DNA from 2 places in the Burkholderia sp. F1 genome. Region 1 is predicted to be linked to the other one. Evidence: riboswitches for the same ligand, from Rfam matches in the RefSeq annotation. Region 1 holds a riboswitch; the other holds the start of a gene.
The links. Region 1 has a riboswitch for cobalamin ahead of cobA (uroporphyrinogen-III C-methyltransferase). Riboswitches for the same ligand answer to the same signal wherever they lie in the genome.
Positions count from the first base shown of each region.

Region 1 (4,403 bases):
GCGCGTCGCAATCGCCGGGCACCGGGTCGTCGGCGAGCGGCGAGAAGAACCGCAGCTGCGCGCCGAGCGCGTCGAGCAGCGCGAGATTCGCCGGATAGATGAACGAGAACGCGGCATCGCGCGCAATCGCGATCCGCTTGCCGGCGAGCGCGCGCGGCAGCGGCCCGGTGGCGTCCGGTTCCGCGAACGCGACCGCAGGCGGCAATTCCGCAAGCGCCGTACTCGCAAGCACGTCGGCCGCGCGGTCGAGCCGCGCGTCGAGATCGTCGATGTCGTTCGGCTGATGCAGGCCGAGATGGCGCTCCGGCAGCGCGATGCCGGCATCGGCCGGCACGTGCCCGAGCCAGCGCAGGTCGTCGGGCAGCGCCTGCTGCAGCAGTTCCGCGTGACGCGCGGAGCCGACCCGGTTCGCCAGCACGCCGTGAAACGGCAGGTCCGCGCGAAACCGCGCAAGGCCGAACGCGATCGCGGCGAAGGTCTGCGCCATCGATTTCGCGGAGATCACGGCGACGACCGGCACGCCGAACGCGACGGCCAGATCCGCGCTGCTCGGCGTGCCGTCGAACAGCCCCATCACGCCTTCGATCAGGATCAGGTCGGCGTCGCGCGCCGCGTCGGCGAGCAGCGCGCGGCAGCCGGCCGCGCCGACCATGCCGAGGTCGAGCGCGTGCACGGGCGCGCCGCTCGCCCGTTCGAGCAGCATCGGATCAAGAAAGTCCGGGCCGGTCTTGAACACGCGCACGCGGCGGCCGAGCCGGCGGTGCAGCCGCGCGAGGCCGGCCGTCACCGAAGTCTTGCCCTGGCCGGACGCGGGCGCGCTGACGAACAGCGCGGGGCAGGCGGGCATCGTTCAGAACTCCACGCCGCGCTGCGCCTTCACGCCTTGCTCCTTGTACGGATGCTTGACGAGCCGCATCTCGGTGACGAGGTCGGCCGCGTCGATCAGCGCGTCGGGCGCGTGGCGGCCCGTCACCACGACGTGCAGCGACGCGGGGCGCGCGACCAGCGTCGCGAGCACTTCGTCGAGCGGCAGGTATTCGTACTTGAGCACGGTGTTCAGCTCGTCGAGGATCACCATCTGGTAATCGCCGCTTTCGATCATCCGGCGCGCCTCGTCCCAGCCCTTGCGGGCGGTCGCGATGTCGGCGTCGCGGTTCTGCGTGTTCCACGTATAGCCGTCGCCCATCGTCACGAAATCGCAGTGCGCGACCGCGCCGAGGAAATCGCGCTCGGACGTGTGCAGCGCGCCCTTGATGAACTGCACGACGCCGAGCCGCATCCCGTGGCCGAGCACGCGCACGGCCATGCCGAACGCGGCGGTGCTCTTGCCCTTGCCGTTGCCGGTGTGGACCATCAGCAGGCCCTTTTCGTTGACGGCGGCGGCCTGCTTCTTCTCGTGGCCGGCGCGGCGGCGCTCGGTCATCCGCTGGTGCGCTTCGGGATCGGTTTTCATCGGGAGTCGTCCTGTCGAAAGAATGGGTTCAAAGCGGGCCGGCGAGCGCGACCGTCACGCCGTCCCGCGCGAGCTTCGGGCCGAGCAGCCGGCCGCGCGGCGCGGCGAGCCGCGCGCACGGCTCGGCGACGCCGGCCACGCCGAAGCGGGCGAGCGCGGCGGGTGACGGCGCGCTCTCGGCCAGTTCGGGGTGTGCGGCGAGCTGCGCCGCGTCGAAGGCGACGAGCGGCCAGCCGCGCCGCGCGCAGAGCGTGCGCAGCGCGCGCGCGCGGGATTTGCCGGCAAGCGTCGCGACCACGGCCGGCTGCGCGTGCGGGTGCCGCGCGAGCGCCGCGCGAACCGCGGCGTCGAGCTGTGCGGCGGTGACGCCCGCGCGAAAGCCGAGACCGAGCGCGACCCGCATCACGCGGGCTCCGGCGGCGCAGGTTCGGCCGGTGCGGCCAGCGCGGCCTGCACCGAGGGATCGGCGGCCAGCGCCGCGACGCGGCCGACCACGATGATCGCGGGCGAGCCGATGCCGGCCGCGCCGACACGCTCGACGAGGGTCGTCAGCGTCGCCAGCACGTGCCGCTGCCCGGGCCGCGTCGCCGATTCGATCGACGCGCACGGCGTGTCGTCCGGCAGGCCGCCCGCGCGCAGCGCGGCGGTGATCGCGGCGAGGCGGCGGATGCCCATGTAGATGACGAGCGTCATGCGGGTTGCGGCGAGCGCGCGCCAGTCCGGCTCGTCGTCGCCCGCGCCGTGCCCGGTGACGAAGATCACGCCCTGCGCGTCGCCGCGATGCGTGACCGGGATGCCGAGGGCGGCCGGCGCGGCGATGCCGGCCGTGATGCCGTGGACGACCTCGACCGGAAAGCCCGCCGCGCCGAGCGCGATCAGCTCTTCGCCGCCGCGGCCGAACACGAACGGGTCGCCGCCTTTCAGGCGCGCGACGCTGCGGCCCGCGCGCAGGTGCGCGAGCATCGCGGCGACGATCGCGTCCTGCGGCGTCGACGCGTGGCCGCCGCGCTTGCCGACGTGCTCGATGCGCGCATCGGCGCGCGCATGCTGCAGCACCTCGGGATTCACGAGATCGTCGACGAGCAGCACGTCGGCCGCGCCGATCGCGCGCACGGCCTTGAGCGTCAGCAGGTCGGCGTCGCCGGGCCCCGCGCCGATCAGCCAGGCGCGGCTCATCGGAGGCGGCACGGCGCGAACCGTGGCGAAGACGGGGAAAGCGGCGAACGGGTGGCGCGAAGCCGGCCTGCGGAATGGCGATGCATAGCGGAATGAAAGCAGCCCGCTCGAAGCGGGCATAAGCGCACGCAGTCCGTCCCCCGCGGACCGGGCGTTCGGCGAGCGTATCGCTCGCCCCTTGCGTCGGCCGGTATCCGGGCTGGCCGCTTGCCAGGCCGCGGCCTTCCCACCCGAGGCAGGCGGGCAGTGGCATCGTGGGCGGCATGGGCGCGCGCGCTTGGAAGCGCGTCGCGCGGGCGGCGTACCGTTGCGGGGACAGCACAGGCCGGGCGGATGTCCGCCTCCTGTTTCCCGTTTGACTGCGCCTGCCGGAGGGCAGGCGCGAGCACCGAACGCGGCGCATACGATAGCACAGCGCGCCGGCGCAAACGCATGCGGGGCAGGCGGTCGCCAGCCGGCACCGGCGCTTACCGATACAGGATCTGCCGCTTCAGATCCTTCGAGATGCTGCGCGCGGCGTCCGCCCATTCGGCGAGCTTCGCGCCGCTGCATACGTTGGCGCCGAGATCGCGATCGAGCACGCGTGTCACGTCGACGGTCCGACCGTCACGGCGATAGGTCGCGCGATACGCGATTTCGCCGGAGCGGACGTCGGCATCGGGCGGAATCGCCAGTATCTCGACGTCGGCCGGCAGGGTGATCCGGTAGCGTTCCTCGAGCCGCGTTCCGGCGCATACGCCTTCGAAACGCTTGTCCTTCTGCTGAAGGACGAAGTCGGCGAACTCGCGGATCCGGCCGAAATTCGGCAGCGACGGCACCGCGAACGCCGCAGGGCCCGGCATCAGCGACAACTGGTTCAGCGTGCCGCGCAGCGCGATCGAGAACGGCTGGTCGAGTGCGTCGAGATGATGCGGGGTCATCTGCAGTTCGCCCGAGAGACCGGAGCGGCGCAGCATCTCGTCGGCCAGCCGTTTCGGCTGAACGTACACGAACATCTGCCGCGCGTGCTGGACCGCCTGGCCGTCGAGCGCGATGTCGCCCGTCATCGTCGCGTTGCCGTCGCGGTCGAGATCGAGCGTGTAGGCGAGCAGCGAACGGCTGTTGCGGCCGTTTTGCGGCGGCGTGCGGATCACGTTGCCCGTCGCGGTGTCGAGCGCGGGCTTGCCGCTTGCCTCGAACTGCAGCGCGCCGAACGGCAGCACGCCGGCCGTCGTATCGGCGAACACGTCGAATTCGGGCAGCCATACGACCGCGTGATTGAACGTCAGCACGTCCGGCGCGTCGGGCAGGCGGTAGCGATTGCCGAGATTGACCAGCACCGTGCGGCTCTCGATGCCCTTCGCCGCGAGCAGCGCGGACAGCAGCGTCACCTGGTCCTTGCAGTCGCCGTAGCGGTTCGCGAGCACGGCGTCGGCCTGATGCGGGACCACGGGCCCAGCGCCGAAATACACGCCGACGTAGCGGATGTTGCGGGCGACCCACGCATACAGCCGCATCGCCTGCTCGCGACGGTCGGCGGTGCCCGCGGTGATCTGGTCCGCGAGCGCGCGGATCGCGGCGGCCGGCGCCTGCTTGTCGGCGGCGCGCGCCTGATATGCGCGCGCGATGTCCGCGTAGCCCGAGAAATTGCTCGCGATGAAGACGGGAGCGACGTCCGTCCACGCGACCGTGTTCGCCTGTTCGTCGATCGGGCCCGACGGAGGCGTCTGATAGTGATACATGCGGGTCCGGCGTCCGTCGCGCGTCGCGTCGGAAGTCGCGCGCATCCCCCGCG
Region 1 is NZ_CP172421.1:1,868,107-1,872,509, forward strand. It holds gene ACFIMZ_RS08900 (cobyrinate a,c-diamide synthase) at 1-847, opposite strand, end outside; gene cobO (cob(I)yrinic acid a,c-diamide adenosyltransferase) at 851-1,453, opposite strand; gene ACFIMZ_RS08910 (cobalamin biosynthesis protein) at 1,482-1,856, opposite strand; gene cobA (uroporphyrinogen-III C-methyltransferase) at 1,856-2,629, opposite strand; cobalamin riboswitch at 2,798-3,038, opposite strand; gene ACFIMZ_RS08920 (DUF3857 domain-containing transglutaminase family protein) at 3,097-4,403, opposite strand, start outside.

Region 2 (4,403 bases), 1.3 Mb from region 1:
TTCGCATCCGATGTGCTCGAGCGTCTTGCGTTACTTCATCTGCACCGAGCCGTTGACCGTGACCGACACGGTCGCCTTGCCGCCTTCGACCGCGATCGGCGCGCTCATCTTCGCGCTGTCCATCGGTGCTGCCGCCATCGCCATCATGCGCGGATACGGCTGCACGTTGCGGCCGCTGCCGACGTTGACGTCGCGAATCGAATAGTTGTTGTAGCCGAACGCCTTCGCGGCTTCGTCCGCGCGCACGCGGAACGACTTGATCGCTTCGGTCGTGAGCTTCTGCTCGGCCGCGCGCTGCGCTTCCGGCGACAGCGAGAACTCGACGTTCGCGACCTGCATCAGGTTCGACAACTGGCCCGCGAGCTTCGACGCTGCGGCGAAATCGCGCGATTCGAGCACGACCTCGGTGCGGCCGCGCCATGCGGAGATCCTGCCGTCGCGGTCAGTGCTCGGATAGACTGAGAACGCGCCCGTGTGCGCAGTGACGCCCGGCACGCCCTTCGCCTGCGCGAGCGCGGCGTCGGCGCGCTGGTTCAGCGCGGACGTCAGGCTGCCCGGGTCCTTTGCCTGCTGCTCGTAGAACAGCGTGATGTGGATGATGTCCTGCGGCACCTCGGCGCTGGCCTGCGACGACAGCGACAGCACGCCCGACGGCTCCGGAAAGTGCGGGTTGACGGCCTGCGCGCGCGCCGCGGGCGACGCGAGCGTCAGCGCGACGGGAACGGCGGCGGCGAGAACGAGCGACAGCGCGAGTGCGGATTTCTTGGTCATTGTTGGACTCCTTGTGCGAGGGCGCGCACGCGGATCGCGCGTGCGCGACGCGGGCGGGCCGCGCGACGAAAAAACGACAGCCGGCCCGATTGGCCGGCAGCGGTTGCTTAGGCTGCGCGACCGCGCCGCGAGTTCCGGACGGGCGGTCGTGCGTTGACCAAATTTGACGTTCGCCCGTTCGCGCTCACTTCATCAGCCGTTCGGTGATGAAGCGCCATTCGGCACGCGTGACGGGCGTGATCGACAGCCGGTTGCCTTTGGCGAGCACGCGCATGTCGGCGAGCTCGTCGTATTCGCGCAGCGCGGCGAGCGGCACGAGCGCCGCCTTCTTCACGAAGCGCACGTCAACGAGCAGCCAGCGCGGCGTTTCCTGCGTCGACTTCGGATCGTAATAGGGGCTCTTCGGATCGAACTGCGTGGGATCGGGGTAGGGCGTCGACGACACTTCGGCGAGGCCCGCGATGCCGGGCTCGGGGCAGCTCGAGTGATAGAACAGCACGCCGTCGCCGATCTGCATCGTGTCGCGCATGAAATTGCGCGCCTGATAGTTGCGCACGCCGGTCCACGGCAGCGTGCGCTGCGGCGCGTGAGCGAGATCGTCGATGCTCGCTTCGTCCGGTTCGGACTTCATCAGCCAGTATTGCATGGATCGTGATCGATGCAGAAACAGACCCTGGAAAAGGAAACGGCATCGGGATCACCCGATGCCGTTGGATAGGCCCCCGCCTTGGCCGCTAGGCCGGCATCCTGAACCTGGGGTTCAGAATTGGTCGCAGTTAGCAGCACTTCGGGTACATCAGACAGAGTGACGCGCGCGCCCGTGCTACAAATTTCCGCAACCGTGCACATGGCATTGGTTCAAGGAATATATGACCTTGGCGAACCAGGCAGGGAAGCTGACAAAACTGTGAAACTGTGAATCTCTGCGTCCAATTTGACCACCGTTGCCCGTGGAGATCAAGGGAAATCGACGCATCGATTCGGGTTACTGCGTCTCGTGCTGTGCGAGCACCGCACCGAGCTGTTCATTCATCTGGCGCATTGTACGCCGGATTTCTTCCGCGGGAAATGCTTCACCGTGACGCACGCTCTGCTGCAGCCGCAGCAGTTCCGACGCGAGCGACAGCGCCGCCATCACGGCGATGCGGTCGGTGCCGCGCACCGAGCTGTTCGAGCGGATCTTCGTCATTTCCGCGTCGACGCGCGCGACGGCTTCCAGCAGCGCGGCTTCGGTCTCGGCCGAACAGGCGAGCCGGTAGGCCTGGCCGAGAATCGAGACTTCGATCTGCTTGGTGCTCATGCATGTTCTCCGTGGCTGGCTGCGTCGTCGCTATCGGTGCGCGACTGCGCATCCAGCAGGTCGAGCTGGTTGTCGGCTTCCGCCGCGCTCTTCGTGCGCGGCAGCTTCTCGAGAATCGCGTTCAGCTTGACCTGCGCGTCGTCGATCTTCGCCGACAGCGTGTCGCGTTCCTCCGCGAGCGCGTTGCGTTCCTCGCGCAGCTGCGTGAGCTCGCTACGCACCGTGTCCGCTTCCGCGCGCAGTTGCGCGACCTGCTCCTCGAGCGCGAGCCGTTCCGAGTGATAGCGCTGGTTCAGCGCAATCAGTCGGCCAATATTTTGAGATAAGGTTTCGAGTTCGTTGAGCATCTGCTGCGTCCTCTAAAGACCCAGCATTTTAGCGCGGAATAACGCACATTCCGACATATGTAACGTTTCCAGTCGTAACACCCCCGCTTCTTGCCGCGAATATGTCGGTCGCGCATCGCGCGGACCGCTTTCTTGACGCTCTCGCTGCCCGCTCCTAAACTTGGCGCCGCCTCGGTGCTCGCGCGTGCGACGCGCGGTTAAACGGGAAGCAGGGCGCGGGCTCCGCCAGGAGCCGCCAACCTGCGCTGCCCCCGCAACGGTAAGCGGCCGCATCGGACGATGCAGGCCGGCTCGGGTGCGCTCGGCGTGTGCGGTTCGCACGCGGGCGCAGGCCACTGCGCATGTCTCGCGCGGGAAGGCGAGCCGGAACGCCGCCAGCCCGGATACCGGCCGAGGCGGGGAGCCCGTGCGCGGGCTTCGTGACGCGCGGCCTGCGGGGAAGCGGGGCGCGCTGCGGTTCACAGGACTTTCTTCGATGCTGACCCCAATCGCTCGCACGGCGCTCGGCGCGCTTTGCGGGCTGCCGCTCGCCGCCGCCGCGCAGACGGCTGCGGCCGACGGCGATGGCCCCGCCGCACCCGCGGCCACGTTCACCGGCCATGCCATCGACGCCGCGCAGCTCGCGCCGGTCGTCGTCACCGCGCAGCGCGCGCCGCAGGCGCTCGCCGACGCGATCCCGCAAACCACCGTGTTCGACGCGCAGGACATTGCCGCGCATCCCGGCGCCGACCTGCCGACGCTGCTCGCGCTCGCGCCGGGCGCGCAGATCGTGCGCAACGGCGGGCCGGGCGCGACGGCGACGCTGTTCCTGCGCGGCGCGCAATCGACGCAGTCGCTCGTGCTGATCGACGGCGTGCGGGTCGATTCCGCGAGTCTCGGCGCCGCGCAACTGAGCCAGCTGCCGCTCGACCAGATCGAGCGCGTCGAGGTCGTGAACGGCAACGTGTCGTCACTGTACGGCTCCGGCGCGATCGGCGGCGTCGTGCAGGTGTTCACGAAGCACGGCGGCAATCATCCGCCGCGTTTCAGTTTCGCGGTCGGCCTCGGCAGCTACGGTACGCAGACGCAGCAGGCGGGCGTGTCGGGCCGGCTCGACGGCGACGGCAGGACGACCTTCAGCGTGTCGGTCGCGCGCGAGAAGGACAATGGGTTCTCCGCGCTCGATCCGGCGAAGCGGCCGAAGGCGAACCCGAACGCGAACGGCTACCTGAACGAGAGCGTCACCGCGTCGCTGCGGCACCGCTTCGACGCGCGGTGGGACGCGGGCGTCAGCTATTTCCAGTCGAACGGCAACAACAGCTACGACAACGCGTTCGGCGCGCCGACCGACCTGAACAACCTGTATTCGCGCGTGCAGCAGGCGCGCGCATTCGCGAACGGCAAGCTGTTCGCCTGGTGGACGACGCACGTGAGCGCCGCGATCGGCAACGACCGCAGCCAGTCGGAACTGAATGGCGCGTACACCGACCACTTCAATACCGACAACCGCCAGTACACGTGGCAGAACGATTTCCGGATCGTGCCGGACCACGTGATCCAGGCCGGCTACGAGCGGCTCGACCAGCAGTTCACGTCGAATGTCTATTCGGCGCCGCAGCGTCACGTGAATTCCGGCTGGCTCGGCTACACGGCGCGCGTCGGCCGTCAGCAGTTCCAGGCGAACGTGCGGCGCGACCAGTATTCGGATTTCGGGGGCGCGAACTCGTACTATCTCGGTTACGGTCTCGATCTCACCGATCGGTGGAAGGTCACCGCGAGCTATTCGAGCGCGTTTCGCGCGCCGAGCTTCAACGACCTCTATTTCCCGATGGCCGGCAATCCGTCGATCCAGCCGGAGCGCAGCCATTCGGTCGAGGCCGCGGTGCAGTATGCATCGGATGCGGTCGGCGTCGTGCGCGTCACCGCGTTCCAGACGCGCTACTCGAACCTGATCAACTATCGTCCCGCCGCGAACAGTGTCTTCTATGTCGCGCAGAATGTCGGCC
Region 2 is NZ_CP172421.1:3,213,964-3,218,366, reverse strand. It holds gene ACFIMZ_RS15120 (SIMPL domain-containing protein) at 31-771, opposite strand; gene ACFIMZ_RS15115 (EVE domain-containing protein) at 956-1,417, opposite strand; RNA gene ssrS (6S RNA) at 1,487-1,668, opposite strand; gene ACFIMZ_RS15105 (cell division protein ZapA) at 1,757-2,071, opposite strand; gene ACFIMZ_RS15100 (ATPase) at 2,068-2,418, opposite strand; cobalamin riboswitch at 2,574-2,827, shown strand; gene ACFIMZ_RS15095 (TonB-dependent receptor plug domain-containing protein) at 2,894-4,403, shown strand, end outside.
Region 2: another riboswitch for cobalamin. It lies ahead of ACFIMZ_RS15095 (TonB-dependent receptor plug domain-containing protein); the one in region 1 lies ahead of cobA (uroporphyrinogen-III C-methyltransferase).